One region of the Paenibacillus sp. FSL L8-0641 genome, then DNA from elsewhere that is predicted to be linked to it. Evidence: predicted binding sites of a transcription regulator. Region 1 holds the regulator's gene; each other region holds the start of a gene.

Evidence for each region. Region 1 encodes Rex, which represses fermentation and respiration genes when NADH is low (regulators of the CRP and FNR family bind a similar motif). Its sites were predicted from a motif close to TTGTGAAATATTTCACAA; they were not measured.
Region 2: a site for Rex is predicted at 3,490-3,507, ahead of lpdD (prenylated flavin chaperone LpdD). Genes of this name have one in related genera too.
Region 3: a site for Rex is predicted at 1,691-1,708, ahead of pflB (formate C-acetyltransferase). Genes of this name have one in related genera too.

Annotation. Positions count from the first base shown of each region.
Region 1 covers NZ_JBBOUW010000001.1:3,081,749-3,087,895, reverse strand. Annotated here, with positions in the region: gene dinG (ATP-dependent DNA helicase DinG) at 1-2,652, shown strand, start outside; gene MKY16_RS13705 (redox-sensing transcriptional repressor Rex) at 2,696-3,349, shown strand; gene MKY16_RS13700 (amidohydrolase) at 3,336-4,637, shown strand; gene MKY16_RS13695 (cell wall elongation regulator TseB-like domain-containing protein) at 4,675-5,199, shown strand; gene MKY16_RS13690 (hypothetical protein) at 5,646-6,147, shown strand, end outside.
Region 2 covers NZ_JBBOUW010000001.1:3,945,159-3,951,305, forward strand. Annotated here, with positions in the region: gene fabV (enoyl-ACP reductase FabV) at 1-986, shown strand, start outside; gene MKY16_RS17840 (DUF1540 domain-containing protein) at 1,283-1,435, shown strand; gene MKY16_RS17845 (hypothetical protein) at 1,589-1,828, opposite strand; gene MKY16_RS17850 (DUF4190 domain-containing protein) at 1,921-2,292, opposite strand; gene MKY16_RS17855 (hypothetical protein) at 2,516-3,103, shown strand; gene lpdD (prenylated flavin chaperone LpdD) at 3,115-3,462, opposite strand; gene MKY16_RS17865 (S8 family serine peptidase) at 3,643-6,147, opposite strand, start outside.
Region 3 covers NZ_JBBOUW010000001.1:3,238,114-3,244,260, forward strand. Annotated here, with positions in the region: gene pflB (formate C-acetyltransferase) at 1-1,657, opposite strand, end outside; gene adhE (bifunctional acetaldehyde-CoA/alcohol dehydrogenase) at 1,986-4,598, opposite strand; gene MKY16_RS14520 (Crp/Fnr family transcriptional regulator) at 4,857-5,573, shown strand; gene MKY16_RS14525 (DODA-type extradiol aromatic ring-opening family dioxygenase) at 5,712-6,147, opposite strand, start outside.

The sequences.
Region 1 (6,147 bases):
ATGGAGCTTGTGCCTATGCTGGACGATGTTGTACTGGTCGGTCATAATGTGGCGTTTGATTTTAATTTTTTGCAAAACGCTCTGGATCGGTGCGGATACTTGCCATTTAGCGGAAGAATCTTGGATACAATGGATTTTCTGAAAATTATGTTTCCATCGCTATCTTCGTATCAGTTGGGTTTTGTGTCTTCTGAGTTCGGGCTGGCACATGATCGCCCTCACCAAGCAGACAGCGACGCATTGGCTACGGCCGAGGTGTTTTTAAAGTGTCTGGGTGAGCTTCAAGCATTACCTCTGATAACGATACAGCGGCTTAGTGATTTGTTTGCAGAGGAAGACAGTGACCTTGGATGGTTTCTTGATGGGGTGCGTGAAGAGAAAGAGCTTGATCCTATTCAGGATTTGGAGGGATATCAGTTTTTTCGTCAGCTTGCGCTAAAAGTGGAAGATTGGACGGAGCTAGCTGCTCCGCGTAGAGAAGATGACCCGAATCCACTGTCAGGTGTTTCCTTTGAGGAGTACATGGATGATGTGCGGGACAATTTGCGTTCATCCTTGAGCCAATATGAGGAGCGCGAGGCGCAGATACAGATGATTGAGGGTGTGAATCAGGCACTGAGTGAAGACAAGCATCTGCTGATTGAAGCAGGTACAGGAACAGGGAAGTCTCTGGGTTATTTGCTCCCATCGCTGTATCACAGTGTGAAAAAGGGACAGCGCGTTATGGTGAGTACACATACGATCAACCTGCAGGAACAGTTACGCGAGCGCGACATTCCGATGCTGACCAAGGTGATTCCGTTTCCGTTTCGGGCAGCTATTTTCAAGGGTCGGGGACATTATTTGTGTCTGCGTAAGTTTGAACATAAAATAAACAGAAGAGACTTCGCTACACCGAAGGAAGATTTAATTACAGCGGCTCAGATGATCGTCTGGTTGACGTTAACAGAAACCGGTGATGATGAAGAACTGAATCTGAGCAACCGTGGAGGGGATTTCTGGGAAACGGTGGCGAGTGATTCAGAGTCCTGTCTTGGTCGTTCTTGCCCATGGTTCCGCAAATGTTATTATCATCGTGCACGCCATGAAGCAGGAATAGCGGATGTTGTTATTACGAATCACTCTAAGTTGTTCACAGACGTCAAAGCCAGTCATCAGTTGTTGCCGAGCTATGAACATCTGGTGATAGATGAAGCCCATCACCTGGAGGAAGTAGCTGGTAAACACCTAGGTATGCATATGAAATATTTCACACTCGTGCATACACTGACGCGACTGTTCAAAGACAGCAAGAATGGACAACTGCCTTCACTTCGTCAACAGTTGGCGAAATCGGGGCACGAGAAGTCGGCAGATTGGGCCTCAACCATTGATCAGCTGTATCCGCTCGTGTTAGAGGTGAAGGAAACTTGGGACCTGCTAAGCGACAAACTGTTTGGCATGTTGCCGGAGCGAAGTGATGCGACACCGGGTGAAACAGGACAGTTTTCTTCCCGTCTCAAACCTTCGGCCAAGCCTGCAAAGTGGGATCAGGCGGGAGCTTTGGAAAATCAGCTATATGTAACGATGAGCGAAATTTTGCGCAAGGGCGACAAGCTGATGCTGGACGTCAAGGAAGAACATGACGATTATGCGGCGGATAGCCTTATTACAGATATCACGGGTCTGCTCAAGGATTTGGCGGGGATTCGAGAAAATTTGCGCTTTTTTATCCGACTCGATGATGAAACAACCGTATACTGGCTCGAGGCGAGCGGGCAATTCCGTAGTAAATCATTGCAATTTTATGCGGTACCCGTCGATGTGAGCCGCCAGTTGAAAGAAATGTTTTTTGACAAAAAAAGAAGCATTATTCTGACTTCTGCTACCTTGTCGGTAGATAAGTCGTTTCAGTACATGATCGATCAGCTCGGCTTACAGGAGGCCGCAGATCAAGAGCGGCTGATGACTTCGCAGCTCCCGTCACCCTTTAATTACAGGGATCAGGTGTTGCTGGTTATTCCACGGGATTTCCCAAGTGTGAAGGGCAGTGTAGGAGATGCACATTTTGTAGATATGCTCGTTAGCTCTCTAGGAGCGACTGCTCAGGCGACGCGGGGGAGAATGCTCGTTCTGTTTACGTCCTATCGGATGCTCCGGCAAGTGTATGAGCCGCTCAAAGAGGCCTTAGCATCCAGCGAAATTACTGTGCTGGGACAAGGCGTGGACAGTGGAAGTCGCAGCAAGCTAACCCGCCGGTTTCAGGAAGCGAAAGCTTCTGTATTGCTGGGAACCAGCAGCTTCTGGGAAGGCGTCGATATTCCGGGGAAGGCTCTGACTTGTCTAGCCATTGTTCGCTTGCCGTTTCAACCGCCGAATCACCCGCTGCTGGAGGCAAAAAGCGAACTGCTCCAGCAGCAGAAGAAGAATCCATTTATGAAGCTGTCTGTACCGCAAGCGGTCATTCGCTTCAAACAGGGATTTGGTCGGTTGGTACGTACAGCGAACGACCACGGGGTAGTTATCGTTTATGATACGCGTGTGATTGAATCCTATTACGGAAAGCACTTTTTGTACTCGTTACCGGGACCAAAAATGGAGCATATGCCATCGGAGCAAATGGTGCCCCGCATCGCCGAATGGCTCCAATCCGCCCCGGAGACAGAGGCATAACGGACGGACATAAGTATGTTCGTTACAATTAGGGGGAGCAAGTATGAAATCAGATAAAATTTCAGAGGCTGTCGTACGGAGGTTACCCGTATATTTACGTTATCTGAATGCACTGCACAAACGGGAGGTGGCTACGGTCTCTTCTCAAGAGTTGGGACAGAGGCTAGATTTAAACCCGGCCCAAATCCGTAAAGATCTTGCTTATTTTGGAGATTTTGGTCGGAAGGGTATTGGTTATGATGTTTCTTATCTCATTGAGAAAATACGCCATATCCTGAAAATCGACCAACAAATTAATGTAGTCTTGGTCGGAGCGGGTAATCTGGGGCAAGCCCTTTCGAATTATAACGCTTATTTAAAAGACAATATGAAGATTGTGGCGGTATTTGATGCGTTTCCGGATAAGGTAGGAACCAAGATCAATACATTGGTCGTGCAACCGATGGATGAACTGGAAGCGACTGTGAAAGAAAAAAACATTCGAATCGGGATTATTACCGTACCTGATTTTGAAGCACAGCACGTGGCTGATAGGCTTATTGATAGCGGAATTGGAGCGATCCTGAACTTTGCACCGACTACTCTCAAGGCACCAGCCAACATTCGGATTCATGCCACAGACTTTACAACTGATTTGCTTAGCCTCGCTTATTATTTGGAGGACGGAAAGGAAGAAGCACAATATGACAGTGAATAAATGGATGATTAAAAACGGATCTTTTGCAGTAAATGGACCAGAAGCAGGGGTAGTCCATGGTTTTATGATTGTGGAGGATAGTCGTATTACTTATATTGGCGAAACCTTGCCTGCGGGTGAGGAAGAGACGGAAGCGATCGATGGTAAAGGGCTATTGTTTTTACCTGGTCTGATCAATACTCATGGTCATGCGGCGATGTCTCTACTGCGTGGGCATGGAGATGATTTGGCACTTCAAGTATGGCTTCAGGAAAAAATGTGGCCTATGGAAGCCAAGTTTACATCTACAGACGTGTACTGGGGTACGTCCTTGTCTGTGCTGGAAATGCTGAAAGGTGGAACAACAACCTTCCTCGATATGTACGATCATATGGATGAAGTGGCTCGTGTGGCTGAAGAGTCAGGTATTCGTGCAAGTCTGATGCGTGGAGCAATTGGACTATGTTCGGAGGAAGAACAGCGAATCAAGCTGGCAGAGGCCGTGACTTTTGCACGTAACTGGCACGGTAAAGCAGACGGGCGTATTACTACGATGATGTCTCCGCACGCGCCATATACATGTCCACCTGCGTTTATTGAAAAATTCGTACAAGCTGCGCATGATCTGGACTTGCCACTGCATACGCACATGTCTGAGACGATCGCCGAAGTGGAGCAAAACGTACGCGACTACGGTTTGCGTCCGGTTGCACACTTGGATAAGCTTGGCTTTTTCTCCCGTCCTTCGCTTGTTGCCCATGGCGTTCATTTGAACGACGAAGAAATAGCTTTACTGGCAGAACGTGGTGTAGCGGTTTCCCACAATCCTGGCAGCAACTTGAAGCTGGCAAGTGGTGTGGCAAGAGTGCCTGAATTGCTGCGTGCAGGGGTTACGGTTTCTCTCGGAACGGATGGTCCTGCCAGCAATAATAACCTGGATATGTTCGAGGAAATGCGTCTGGCAGCACTTATTCACAAGGGTGTATCCGGTGACCCTACGGCAGTTCCTGCAAGTGAAGCGCTGCGTCTGGCAACGGAATACGGTGCAAAGTCGATTGGTTTAAAAGAAGTAGGAGCGTTGGCAGCAGGCAACAAGGCTGACTTTATCGCGTTGGATCTGAATCAGGCACATTTCTTGCCGCGTACAGATCTTATTTCCCATGCGGTATACTCTGCAAGCGCCAAGGACGTGGCTCATGTGTGGGTAGACGGTCGTCAGGTTGTGAAAAACGGCGAATGCCTGACTATGGACGAGGAACGTATCAAACATGAGGCACAAGCCGCCTTTGAAGGGCTGCTGTCGCGCTAATTCAGGTGTCACATCCCCTTAGAGAGGAAGCACGGGTTTGAAAAATAAGAAAAAATGGATAGCGGTCGCCATTTTGGCCGTGATACTGATCCTGGTCAGCATTTTCTGGTATTATTCCTATGTTACTCAAGACCAGGTGGCTGAGAAAAATGCCGCTATCATTAAGGCCAAGCAATCAGGTGGTCTGGTTAGCACGACTCAAACATGGAAGTCTGTGTGGGATCAGGTATATTGGGTGGTTCAAGGGAAAAATGCACAGAATGAAAATATAATGGTATGGGTTCCTTTTCAAAAAGTGGAGGGACAACCTAACGTACCTGCCGCAGATAATAGCGGTGTTCATACCGAGCTGCTGAAGAACGGAGTCGACGAGCAAAAAATGACGTCGCTAATTCAGCAGCAGCTTCCAGGTGTAAAAATTGTAAGCCTCCAGCCGAGTGTGTTCAATGGCGAATATGTGTGGCAGCTGTTTTACGATGATGGAAGCCATCATTACTATGCCTTTTACCGTTTTTCAGATGGGGGAGCGACGGGGGTAAAGTATACTTTGCCCAATAACTGAGCTGGTTGAGGATCAGCAGATGTGGAATGAATGACTAGTAAATGATTAAAAGCTCAAGAAAAAGACGTAAATGCGATGAAATTCGTATTTACGTCTTTTAGTCTTGCTATGCCGTAAAGATGAGCTGAATGCCAGCGAAGCATCTTTACCTACCCAACTTCTCTCCTAAGGCAAATTCATCTTTATGGCGGGCAACAGCGATCGTAAGATCAAATCCTACACGCAGCGTCCCACCTCCACCATAACCAAAGATTTTGCCTCATCACAACTCCTCCACACATTGCCTTCGATTTTAGATATACGTTATGATATACTATATTTTATAAGTGATAGACAAAAATGATAGAAAAAAGAATTGCTGATCACTGTAAGATCATGCAATTTGGTTGTTTGTTGACATTCGTCCCGTTTCTTCTGAGTTTTACATTTTGAGAGGAGGATGTTGTTTGAAATTGCGTGCAGTTCCTATCGTTGTGGCGGCAGTTTTGGCAGCTTTGCTGCTATTTGGGGGATGGTTCATTTACCGTCAGGTTACAATGCAAAGTCCTCTGGAAAAACTGGTTTCTCAATATCCAGGCGTGACAAGCGCTCAAATAGATATTAAACAGGATCAGGTTGTATTGAAACTAGATCTCAAACCGCAGGCGGATGTGGCCGGATTGGTCGATGTAGTTAAGCAAAAAGGACAATCCATCATTGGCAGCCGCACCATTAAGCTCGATATTGCAGACCGTTCCAATACAGCACTGAATCAATGGTGGTCTGAGGCTATGTTTCCTGTAGCCGAAGCGATGGAAAATAGAAAGTATACTCAAATTTCATCTACAGTTGAGCATATGAAAAAGAAAAAGACGGGTATCAAAGCTGATACCGACATGGATTCGAACAATGTCTATATCCGACTCAGCGAAGGGAAAGCGACCAAGTTTATCGTTTTGCCACGTCAAT
Region 2 (6,147 bases), 860 kb from region 1:
CAATTGGCGTGTATCGTCCTAGCAATGCTACGGCTACACGCACAGCATCGGCAGGCTGGTACAATTCTGCTGCATTTGAAAAAGCCGCTCAGGAAGCTGGGCTTAAATCCTTAAGCGTGACAGGAGATGCCTTCTCGGATGAGGTCAAAGCCAAAACGGTGGAAGCCATTCGCGAAGAACTGGGACAAGTCGATCTAGTGGTTTATAGTGTCGCTTCAGGTCGCCGTACAAATCCCCGCACAGGCGAAACGTTTAATTCCGTGCTTAAACCTATTGGTAAGCCTTACACAAACAAGACCGTTAACTTCCACACCGGGGAAGTCAGCAGCGTGACGCTCGAACCCGCAACAGAAGAAGAGGTACAAGGAACTGTAGAAGTTATGGGCGGTGAGGACTGGAAATTGTGGATTGACGCCTTGCGTGCTGGCGGCGTGCTCGCCGATACTGCAACGACCTTCTCTTTTTCGTACATCGGTTCAGATATTACACAAGCCATCTACAGAGAGGGCAGTATCGGAAGTGCAAAGGATCATCTGGAGGAGACAGCACGTCAGCTGAACGATCAGCTGAAAGTTACAGGCGGACGCGCCTTCGTCGCAGTCACCAAAGGACTCGTTACCCAATCAAGCTCCGCTATCCCTGTCGTTCCTCTGTATATTTCTGCTTTATATAAGGTAATGAAGGAAAAAGGGCTGCATGAAGGGTGCGTAGAACAGAGCTACCGCCTGTTTGCTGAGCGTCTGTACGCACCAGAAACTCCTGTAGATGAAGAAGGACGTATTCGCATTGATGATTGGGAACTGCGCGAAGACGTGCAGGCAGAGGTTGAGAAGATATGGGAGGCGCTGACGACCAACAATATCTACGAATTGTCAGATCTTGAAGGATATCGTCGCGAATTTTTCCAACTGTTCGGCTTTGAGTTCGAAGGTGTGGACTATGATGCTGATATTGATCCCATCATAAATATTCCTAACGTGCGCTAAGTCTTTTAGTGCTGTCCCTATGTTAGAAAAACAAAAAAAGCTGTTCTCCAGCAGAGAAACATTTCGTTCTGCATGGAGGACAGCTTTTGTTTTTAATTAAAAGGGACACTTATGTCCGCTTTGAACTGCAAATGATGCTATCATTGCAATTTTAAATTTCATTTGATATTGTACAGGTAGGCATAGCAAAATCCCTCTTCCTAACAAGAGGGTAAACACAGTTGGACAAGTCCTACCTTGACTGACCGTGATACTATTTGCTCAGCCCATCACACCCATATAAGGAGGTGCACAACATGGCAAAAGACGTTCTGTGTGAAGTCAACTCTTGTACGTACTGGGCCCAAGAGAATAAATGCAGCGCTAGCTCCATTTACATCGTAAGCAACAGACCAGAAGACACTCACAAGTCTGAAGAAACAGACTGCAAAACCTTCGAAGCCAAGTAAATCTTTGATTTCAAGCCTAGCTTTATAATGAAGGAGCCCATGCCCGGGTTCCTTCTTTCTTATGATATTCTAACAAGAATGATAATTATTATCAAGTCCTTTTTCGGTACAGAAAAGCGCTTTTCGCTTGTATACAATCATTTCTCTGCTACTTTATAAATCCACGCTGAAAAGGACACTGCTGTTCTCTCTAAAGACAAAAAAAGAAGCGTCGCTCTGAACGATTCGCTTCTTGTGCTTGACCTTTTGTAATTGTTCCTGCTTGGTCGGCTTCATTCGTATGTGCTGTGAAATCTCGCCATAATGGTCATTTGTTTTGCGGCTCTGTGCCGCGCAATAGATTCCAGCGCGTTTTGCCTTGCTTAGCGCTTTTTGTGTTTGAGTACGTGCCATACGGCTTCACTCTCCTTCATTGGACTCCTTTTATCATAGCATCCAATAGTCAAATCGTGAATGGTTTGTCTGACTCAAGCATTCTCAATTCATTAAATGTCTGAAAAAATATCCGGATCGCCACTGGAGGCCGCTACAATAAAAACAATAACTATAAAAATGATGATCAGTGTATAAATCAGTGTACCGATAATACTACATACCAGTCCAGCAATGGCCATACCTCTGCCTTGCTCGCCATGACGGTTAATTTCCTTCAGGGAAAGACTGGACAAAATAATACCCACAATTCCGATAATCAACCCAATATAGGGAATGACAACAGATAAAATCCCGAGCACCATCGAGGCAACAGCTTTACTATTGGTAGGTGGAACTACTGGGGGCGGGTTAAATGGGGCGTTATAATCGTTCGTCTCCTGAAAAGGATCGGAAGATCGAGGCTCCTTGTACAAATCACTCATCTGTTAAATTCAACTCCAATACGAAAAATAGCAATTATATAAGTTCTAGGGTACCACAATCTTACAAATCAGGACAGTACTTATTTCGAATTTTTAAATTAGAACGTTAAAAAGAAGAAACATAGCGATATTAGCACTTTTTGAGGTAACTGGGCATACAGTATTTTACCTGTTACAGATCAATTGTGCTCCATGAGAGCATCCTGCCAAGGAGGTCGGAGCTATGCTATATCGTGCAACATCCCACAGAAAGCGCTCGCCTCACAAACGTTTAAATGCAAACACACTTAGGATAATATCCACTGCCATGCTGCCATTTTACAAAGCTATAGCAACTCGCCGTGCGTTTGCAGTTCAATGGTCACGAGCTGTCGTTCAGGCGAATTTGGATCGGATGAAATCCCTTCTCTGCTCAGTAGCTCCATTTGCCGCCAAACAAGGCTTAGGCACGAATGGCATCGGCTACTTTATTTCCTTTTTAGCTCAGCCACCGATGCTCTATTATACGAATGGAACAACGATTCCACCGGGGACTGTGCAGTTTACATTTGAGCCGAGAGTTCATCGCGCCATCGCAAAAGCCGTTTTTCCGCTGTATCGCGAATTGGCACGTAATCCATGTTTTGCTTCTGCCTTAGCCAAAGCGATCAACAGACAAGACCAGCGTGCAGTTCATGTCATGATCCGTAGTTTGATTCCATCCTCTGCGCTGAAATCCGTACAAATTGAGGACGATGGCTTTGCATTGCTTTTTAAGTATTCCTTTAGTAAATACCCCTATCGCAATCTGCTCTTTCGAGAGTTCACTTAAAAAGGTTGCTACTAGCGTGCTTGCTTGAGTTCTCCAATGAGCTCTTTTCCCAGTTGTATGGCCATATCTGTCAGCACTCGGATTTCGTCCTTGGATGCATGGTCCAAATGTGTCCCGCAGCAAATGGCAAAATTGCCCGCAAACTCTTTTCGTAAGCGAACTGCAATTTCTTCGGTAATATAAAACTCCTTGTGATTTTGCAATTGCACAGTTTGAATCGGCTCGAGTCTGGCCCCTGCTGTAATCGTTCCCAAATGGGGCTGATCACCGCCAGAAATGAGTACAACGATATCTTCCCCCATAAAATAGGCATCCAGTACAAGACGGATACGTCCGCTTTCTTTTTGCAAATGAATCATAGGATCCTCTCCTGCTAAAAAATATTATTGTGAAACGATTCACTTTATAGAGTTCTACTCATTGTATCGCTTCTTGAACAGTTCGACAATTTAAAAATGGCCCACAGCAGCCTATAAACCGTAGCTTGCTGTGGGCCTTCATTGTTATTCTAAAACAAGCATTCCATTTCCTACTGGGTGTTAACGGATCGTGATCGTATGCACAGTCTTACCGCTTGCGCCGTCATTATCCGTCACCGTTAGCTCCACGGTATACGTTCCAGCTGTGGTGAATTTATGCTTCACCTTGGAACCGACCGCCGTATCACCATCCCCAAAATTCCAGCTGTAACTGACGATCTCACCGTCTACATCACGGGAAGCTTTGGCGTTAAATTGTACATTTTTGTTCTTCTTAGCTGATTCGTTAGCCTGAATAATGGCTACTGGCTTTTCATTGGATGTAGGTGGATTCGGATCAGGGTTCTGTCCTCCACCATTGGTTACATACAATCTTCCCGGCGCCTCCGTCTCCACTTCATTTCCCGCTGCATCTCTTACCCGGATCACGATGACTCCGCCTTCCAGGTTCAGGGAAGATGAAGTAAAATAAGTACCTTCATAGTGGCCTGACGAAGTCTCATTTAATGGAATATCGTTGCGGCCCAAAGTGGACAGGTTGAAAGGCAGCTCCACATGGAAGGACGCCTCCAAACCGGATGCACTGTCAAAGGATACTCGTACCGGCTGCCCCGGGGTAATACGCACATCCTCAGCAGGGCTAATGTTTTCAAGCTTCGGTAGAGCTGTATCGACATACACCGAGCGCGTAACGGTTGTTTCGTTTTCGGCAAGATCCTTGGCCGTCACCGTAATTTGATTTTCACCTTCGTTGATAAGCAATCGCTTGTTAAAGGTGCCGTCACTTCCAAATTCAGCTGGCTCGCCGTTAATCGTCAAATCGGTGAGGAATTCGTCATACACCGTACCGGTGACGCTCACGACACCCGCATTCGTACGGGCTCCTTCATCTGGCGAAGTCAGGATCAGACCCGGTTTAGTCTGGTCAAGTGTCACGACCACCGGTTCGGAACGATCCGTTATTTTGCCGTATACCGCTGCTTGGACACTTAGCGGATTAGCACCTGGTTGAAGATCAACCGACAAACTGAACTGGCGATCCTTCACCTTCGTTGTGCCAGCCAGCTCCTTACCGTTAAAAAGCTGAATATCGGCTCCTTCTGCCGGAGAAGTTCCTGTTACGGTAATCGTCTCTTCCTGCGTATAGGTAGCCTTCGTAGGAGTCGTAATCGTTGGAGCATTCACCGGATATCTGACGATAGCCCGGATCATGTAGTTCCCTTCCTCCTCAGGTGATTGGCTCCATGCGCCGCTTACACCTTGCCAGCTTCGAAGCGCATTGGGACTGCTTTCATCTGTAGCAAGACCCGGCGACTGTGTGCCTACAGCAGACTGTGTATATACGATGTAGAAGTCACCTTGAACCGTCACCGGCTCTGGGAGCTGCACCGTCGTCCATTGTGTCTCATCCCGAACGGCAGTCCCGTCGAATGGACCAGCCAACAATCGTCCAGGTGCTCCTGCCGCACCGGAGGCGTCATAGACAGAATATTGGAATGCCGTTCCTCCCGGATTTGGGAAAGCAGAGTTCCAGAACAAAAGCGATGCTCCTGTCACTTGAGCCACTTCCGACTCAGGCGTCATTCTGACTGCCCATGAATTGCCTGCCGCGTTAAAGGCTCTAGCATTTTCTCCTGTCCCGTCATCGTAGGCAATGCCTCCTTGGAACCCGATGAAAGGTTTCAACGTGATATTCGCTTCCACACTACCGTTCGGAGGAGCAGTAACGGATACACTGTCGCTATAATAATTCTCAGCTGAAATGGACAATGTGTATGTTCCTTCCAGCACGTCCAGCGTAAATTCTCCAGCCTCATTCGTCTCTACCGGAGCAATACGTGCATCCTCCAGCACCAACACTTTCGCTTTTTGGATCGGTTCACCGGATTGCTTGTCAGTAATGACCCCGTGAATCGTACCGTGAGGTACAGCCTGAAGACTAAAGTTTGCTCTGATAACTTTGTTATTCTCAATCGTGACTGCTTTCGTTTGAGACACATAACCATAGGCTTCAGCCTTCAGCGTATAGTCGCCCGCTACATGGGTGAAGCTGTATTTGCCCGTGGTCGGGTCCGTTTTCACCGAACGTCCTGTTTCCAATACCGTAACCGTAGCGCTGGCTGGAAGACTGTCGAGACCGACACGTCCACGTTCCACCGTTGTTTCTGCCGGCTTCACTTTCTCCTGGAATTCACTCTTTTCAGTGCTTGTAATTTTGTACAGCGGGAATTGTTCTTCCGCTTTTTCCAGCTTGATATTCGACTCAGGTATGATGTCCTTGGTCACTGTCGCAGCTGGAATACCCAGCACACGGAAATCGTCAATGTACCAGCCGTTCTTGTTGACACTGTTATCCGATTTCAAACGGAAGCGAATTTGGATCTCATTGCCGGTGTAGCTATCCAGATTGTAATAAACTGGAGTCCATTTTTTCCCATTCGTGTTGTGAGAGAACTTGCCCAGCTCGCTCCACGTGTCGCCATTGTTTTTAGACACTTCCACATAACCGTAATCATAGCCGGCCTCAATTTCAAACCAGTGATTGAAGGTCAGTGTTGCGTTGCG
Region 3 (6,147 bases), 160 kb from region 1:
CAATCCCTTTTTCGTTACGGATTGGTTTAACTTTTGCAAATTTAATGGCACTCAAGGAGTCGGTAGCAACTGACAGACCCGCAATACCACAAGCCATGGTGCGGAGAATATCTCGATCATGCAACGCCATTTCAATTCGTTCGTAGCTATATTTATCATGCATGTAGTGAATAACATTCAAAGTGTTCATGTACAGTTTTGCCAACCATTCCATCATAGGTTTGAAGCGACTCAACACTTCTTCATAATCCAGAACTTCACCTGTAATGGCTGGGAATTCAGGCCCTACTTGGACGCCAGATTTTTCATCTTTACCACCGTTAATTGCGTACAGCAGAGCTTTGGCCAAGTTAGCACGAGCACCAAAGAATTGCATTTGTTTACCGATTTTCATTGCCGATACACAACAAGCAATACCATAGTCGTCTCCATAAATCGGACGCATCAGATCGTCATTCTCGTACTGAATGGAGCTAGTTTCAATAGAAACTTTCGCACAATATTTTTTGAAGCCTTCAGGCAATTTTTCCGACCACAGTACAGTCAGGTTCGGTTCCGGTGCAGGTCCCAGATTGTAGAGGGTGTGCAGGAAACGGAAGCTGTTTTTAGTTACCCGAGTTTCTCCAGTTACGGACATACCACCAATGGACTCAGTAACCCAAGTTGGATCTCCACTGAACAGTTCATTATAGTCAGGTGTGCGCAAGAACTTAACAATACGCAATTTCATAACAAAATGATCGACCAGTTCTTGAGCTTGTTCTTCTGTCATTGTACCCTCTTCCATATCACGTTGAGAGTAAATATCAAGGAAGGAAGATACACGTCCTAAGGACATTGCTGCACCATTTTGTTCTTTGATTGCTGCAAGATATCCAAAATATACCCATTGGAAAGCTTCTTTCGCATTGTTAGCAGGTTTTGAAATATCAAAACCGTGCTCAGCAGCCATTTGTTTCAGTTCATTCAAAGCACGAATTTGCTCGGAGATTTCCTCACGCAGACGAATTACGTCTTCTTCCATGGAATCAACTTCAAGGCTTTTCAGTTGCAGCTTTTTATCTTGGATCAAGAAGTCTGCACCATATAAAGCTACACGACGATAGTCACCGATAATACGACCACGGCCGTATGCATCTGGCAGACCAGTAATGATACCAGCTTTACGAGCTGCTCTCATTTCATCTGTATAAGCGTCAAATACACCTTGGTTGTGAGTTTTACGAATATGAGTGAAGATATCAATGATACTTTCTGGAACTTCAAAACCATAGGCTTTGCAAGCATCAATCATCATTCGAATTCCGCCAAACGGCTGTAAAGAACGTTTGAATGGAGCATCTGTTTGTACACCGACAATTTGCTCTTTATCCCGGTCTAGATAACCCGGTTTATGTGAAATAATAGTGGATGGCGTATTCACGTCTACATCAAGCACGCCGCCGTTTGCCAACTCTTTTTTGGTAAGATCGGATACAATATCCCACAATGCAGTTGTGTTGGCCGTAGGACCAACCAAAAATTCTTCATTGCCAACATAAGGTAAGATATTGGTTTCAATAAAATCGTTGACGTTGACTTCTTTAGTCCATTTGCCTTTTTTAAAACCTCTCCAGCCAGATTGTTGCTCTTGTAATTCTCTCTCAATCACCGACATGTAAATCCCTCCAAATTGTTTGGTCTTCCGGACTTGTGATTTTTTTCACGATAAAGCTATTTCTTGAGCCCGGCCTGTTCACCGATGCCTTACGCTCAGTGTCGGGACCTTTCTTACACCCTTATTGTAGAATAATGATAGAGTGTAGTATGTGACAAAAATCACAATATGAGTGATTTTTGTCACATTATTTTCCCTAGCTTCGCGCCTTTATCCTTAGCCTTGCCGTTCACCTCCCTTCCCAAACCAACAGGCCCTCTATATAGAGAGCCTGCATCGGTATTGAACGAGAAAATGCTTTTTCACAAGCCTCTTCTTACTTATTATATTATTGGTCAAAACGTCCGTAGAAGGCATTGCGATAGACATCAGCCAACTCAGTAACCAGTGGCAACTTAGGATTCGCAGTTGTACATTGATCTTCAAATGCGCGGTCAGCCAGATAATCTACACGTGATTCGAAATCTTTCGCATCGAAACCGATTTGTTGGAACGATTCCTCGATACCGAGTGTTTTGTTCATTTTACGGATCGCTTCGATCAAGCTGTTAACCCCTTCTTCGGTGGTGCGTGCAGGCAGTCCCAGTATGCGCGCGATTTCTGCATAACGCTCATCCGCAACAAAGTGCGAATATTTAGGGAACGAAGCAAATTTTGTCGGTTTTTTCGCATTATAACGAATAACGTGCGGCATCAAAATGGCATTCGTGCGGCCATGCGCTGTATGGTATTGTCCACCCCATTTATGTGCAAGACTGTGGTTGATGCCCAAGAATGCATTAGCAAACGCCATACCAGCAAGTGTGGAAGCATTATGCATTTTTTCACGAGCCAGCTTATCACCGGTCAGAGCCGATTGTTCTAGGTATTGGAATACCAATTGAATGGCTTTAATTGCCAGACCATCTGTGTAGTCATTAGCCATTACGGACACGTAAGCCTCGATAGCATGTGTCAGAACGTCCATACCTGTGTCCGCTACAGCTGTTTTAGGCAGCGAATATACAAACACTGGGTCAATTATTGCCACATCAGGAGTCAACTCATAGTCAGCCAGTGGGTACTTCGTGTCGCCCAGGTTTTTGTCCGTAATTACTGCGAACGATGTAACTTCGGAACCTGTACCCGATGTTGTAGGGATAGCTACAAATTGTGCTTTTTGGCCCAGACGTGGGTACTTGTAAATCCGTTTACGGATATCCATGAATTTTTGTTTTAAGTTATTGAAATCAGTATCTGGATATTCATAGAACATCCACATGCCTTTAGCGGCATCCATTGGCGAACCGCCGCCCAGTGCGATGATGCAATCCGGTTGGAAACGTCTCATCATTTCAGTACCACGTTCTACCGTAACTGTCGATGGATCTGGCTCTACTTCAGAGAACACTTCGATAGCTACTGGTGTTTGGCGCTGATGCAGATAATGAATAACACGATCTACATATCCCAGTTGTACCATCATAGGGTCTGTGATAATAGCTACACGTGTGATATCAGGCATTTTAGCAAGATACTGTGTCGAATTTTTTTCAAAATAGATTTTGGAAGGTACTTTGAACCATTGCATATTCACCGTCCGTTTCGCCACCCTTTTCACATTAATCAGATTGACTGCCGATACGTTCGACGAAGTCGAGTTACGACCGTACGAACCGCAACCAAGTGTCAACGAAGGAAGATTGGTGTTGTAAATGTCGCCAATCGCACCATGTGTGGAAGGTGCATTTACAATGATACGTCCTGTTTGCAAACGGTTTGCAAACCGAGCGATAACATCCTCATCGTTCGAATGAATAGCGGACGAGTGACCCATGCCCCCGAATTCCACGACTTCAGCAGCGCGTTGAATACCTTGTTCCGCATTTTTTACTTTATAGCAAGCCAATACAGGACTCAATTTTTCCGCAGACAATGGGAATTTTGTTCCTACCCCTTCAATCTCAGCGACCAAAATTTTAGTTCCTGCTGGTATTGTAATACCACTCATTTCAGCAATTTTCACAGCAGACTGCCCGACAATAGCTGGGTTCACTGCACATTTCTCGACATTCATAGCTCCTTGAGTGAGCTTAGCTGCTTCTTCTTTATTTACAAAATAGCAACCGTTAGCGATCATCAATTTTTTCACTTGTTCGAAGATTGGCTCTTCGATAATAACCGCTTGCTCCGAAGCACAAATCATACCGTTATCAAAAGATTTCGAGAGGATAAGATCGTTCACGGCCTGTTTGATATCTGCTGTTTTTTCAATAAAGCAAGGCACGTTACCAGGACCTACACCAAGTGCTGGTTTACCGCAGCTATAAGCTGCCTTAACCATGCCTGATCCACCAGTTGCCAAAATTAGCGCCACATCAGGGTGGTTCATCAATACATTGGTCTTATCCATCGAAGGTGCTTCAATCCATTGAATACAATCGGCCGGAGCACCATGTTTAACAGCTGCTTCGAGCAAGACGCGGGCTGCTTCCGCACTACACGATTGAGCAGATGGATGGAAACCGAAAATGATTGGGTTACGTGTTTTAATGGCAATCAGCGCTTTGAACATCGTAGTCGAAGTCGGGTTTGTCACTGGAGTGATCCCCATGATAATACCGACTGGCTCTGCTATCTTTTGAAAACTGTCAAAATCATTGTCTTCAATGACACCGACGGTTTTTTCATTTTTGATACTATGATAGATATATTCTGTTGCAAACATGTTTTTGGTGATTTTGTCCTCGTACACACCGCGTCCTGTTTCTTCAACAGCCAACTTCGCCAGGTACATGTGTTTATCCATCCCTGCGAGTGCCATAGCTTGTACGATTTCGTCAATCTGTTCCTGATTCATACTCATGAAAGCTTGCTGTGCCCGGTTCCCCCGGTCAATCAGCGTTTGAATATACTGCTCTGCGCTTTGCTCTTTTTGAATAACCTCGTTTTTAACAGCCATTTCCCTCATCCTCCTGTTATCTCGTGTACTATCTCTTGTTCACGCACTGATCGTAACACAGCTTTTCAAGATATATTGTGATTTTTTTCACAATCTATTTAAAATTTTATTTTATGAAGTGAATTAAATCACAAAGTTTGGAATTCTGCCACTTTTACCCCCTCTTCTTGCCCCAAAAACTCATTGCACAAGTATATAATGAATTTGAATTGATCAAGTTGCAGATAAAAAACATAGGATACAAAGGGGAAATGGACGATGAGAAACCCTACAAATGTAATGGAAGCCCGCGGCAACACCTGTTGCTTCTCGGAGGCCAGCTTCAACCGATTGCAAGTAATGATGAAAGATCGAGTTATGCCAGAAAGCTCGCATCTGTTCTGGGAAGGAGATACAGCGGATAAGCTGTTTTATATTAAGCGCGGACGCGTGAAAGTAACCAAAACAACGGATGAGGGCAAGGAACTTATTCTATATATGTATCAAAGCGGCGATCTTGTTGGTCAAGCCGATCCATTTTTCGGTACTAAGCATTCCTTTTCTGCTGAGGTTCTGGAAGACAGTGATATTGGCGTAATCGATCATACAGATTTGGAACTGCTTATTTGCCAGCATTGTGATTTTGCGATTGACTTTATGAAATGGATGGGTTCACATCACCGCATTACTCAGACTAAGTTCCGCGATTTGATGATGTACGGCAAGCCAGGCGCTTTATGTTCAACGCTCATTCGTCTATGCAATACCTATGGTGAGCCTCACGGCGAACATATCCTGATTCATAAAAAAATTACTCATACTGACTTATCAAATATGATCGGTGCGACCCGGGAAAGCGTAAACCGGATGCTTAGTGATCTACGCAAGAAAAATGCAGTTGAATATGATAATGGTATGATTGTTGTCAAAGATTTGGAAATGCTGCAAGGTGTATGTCATTGTGAACTATGCCCTCGTGAGATTTGCCGGATATAATAAATCGTTTTTTTATGTAAAAGGGAGTGTTATAAGCCACTATAGCTTATAACACTCCCTAATTTATTTCCACTCCCCTACTTATACAGGAGCAGTAGCGAAGCATTTTAATGACAGTCCTTCTTCTGGCAACACTCTTTAAAACTGTAAGCATAGATAACTTAAATTCCCCATCTCATAGCTTCTATGGATAACCTTGGCTTTGTTTGCAGGATTGCCACTCCCCATTGCAATAAACAACGGTACAAAGTGTTCTGCTCTGGGTACGGCCTGGCGAGCATACGGTGCTTCGCTTTCATAGTGATCCAAAGCCTCTATATCTCTACTTTGTACTTTTTCAATAATCCAATCATCAAAATCTATAGCCCAAGGTTCTGTTTTCGTTTCCCCCCATTTGACGATACGCAGATTATGAACAGTCACGCCACTACCAATGACCAGAATATCCTGTTCTCCCAGTCCTCGCAGCACTTCACCAATAGCATATTGTGCTTTGGGCGAGAGATATGGATTTACAGAGATCTGAACTACCGGAATGTCTGCCTCAGGATACATACGATGCAACAATGTCCAA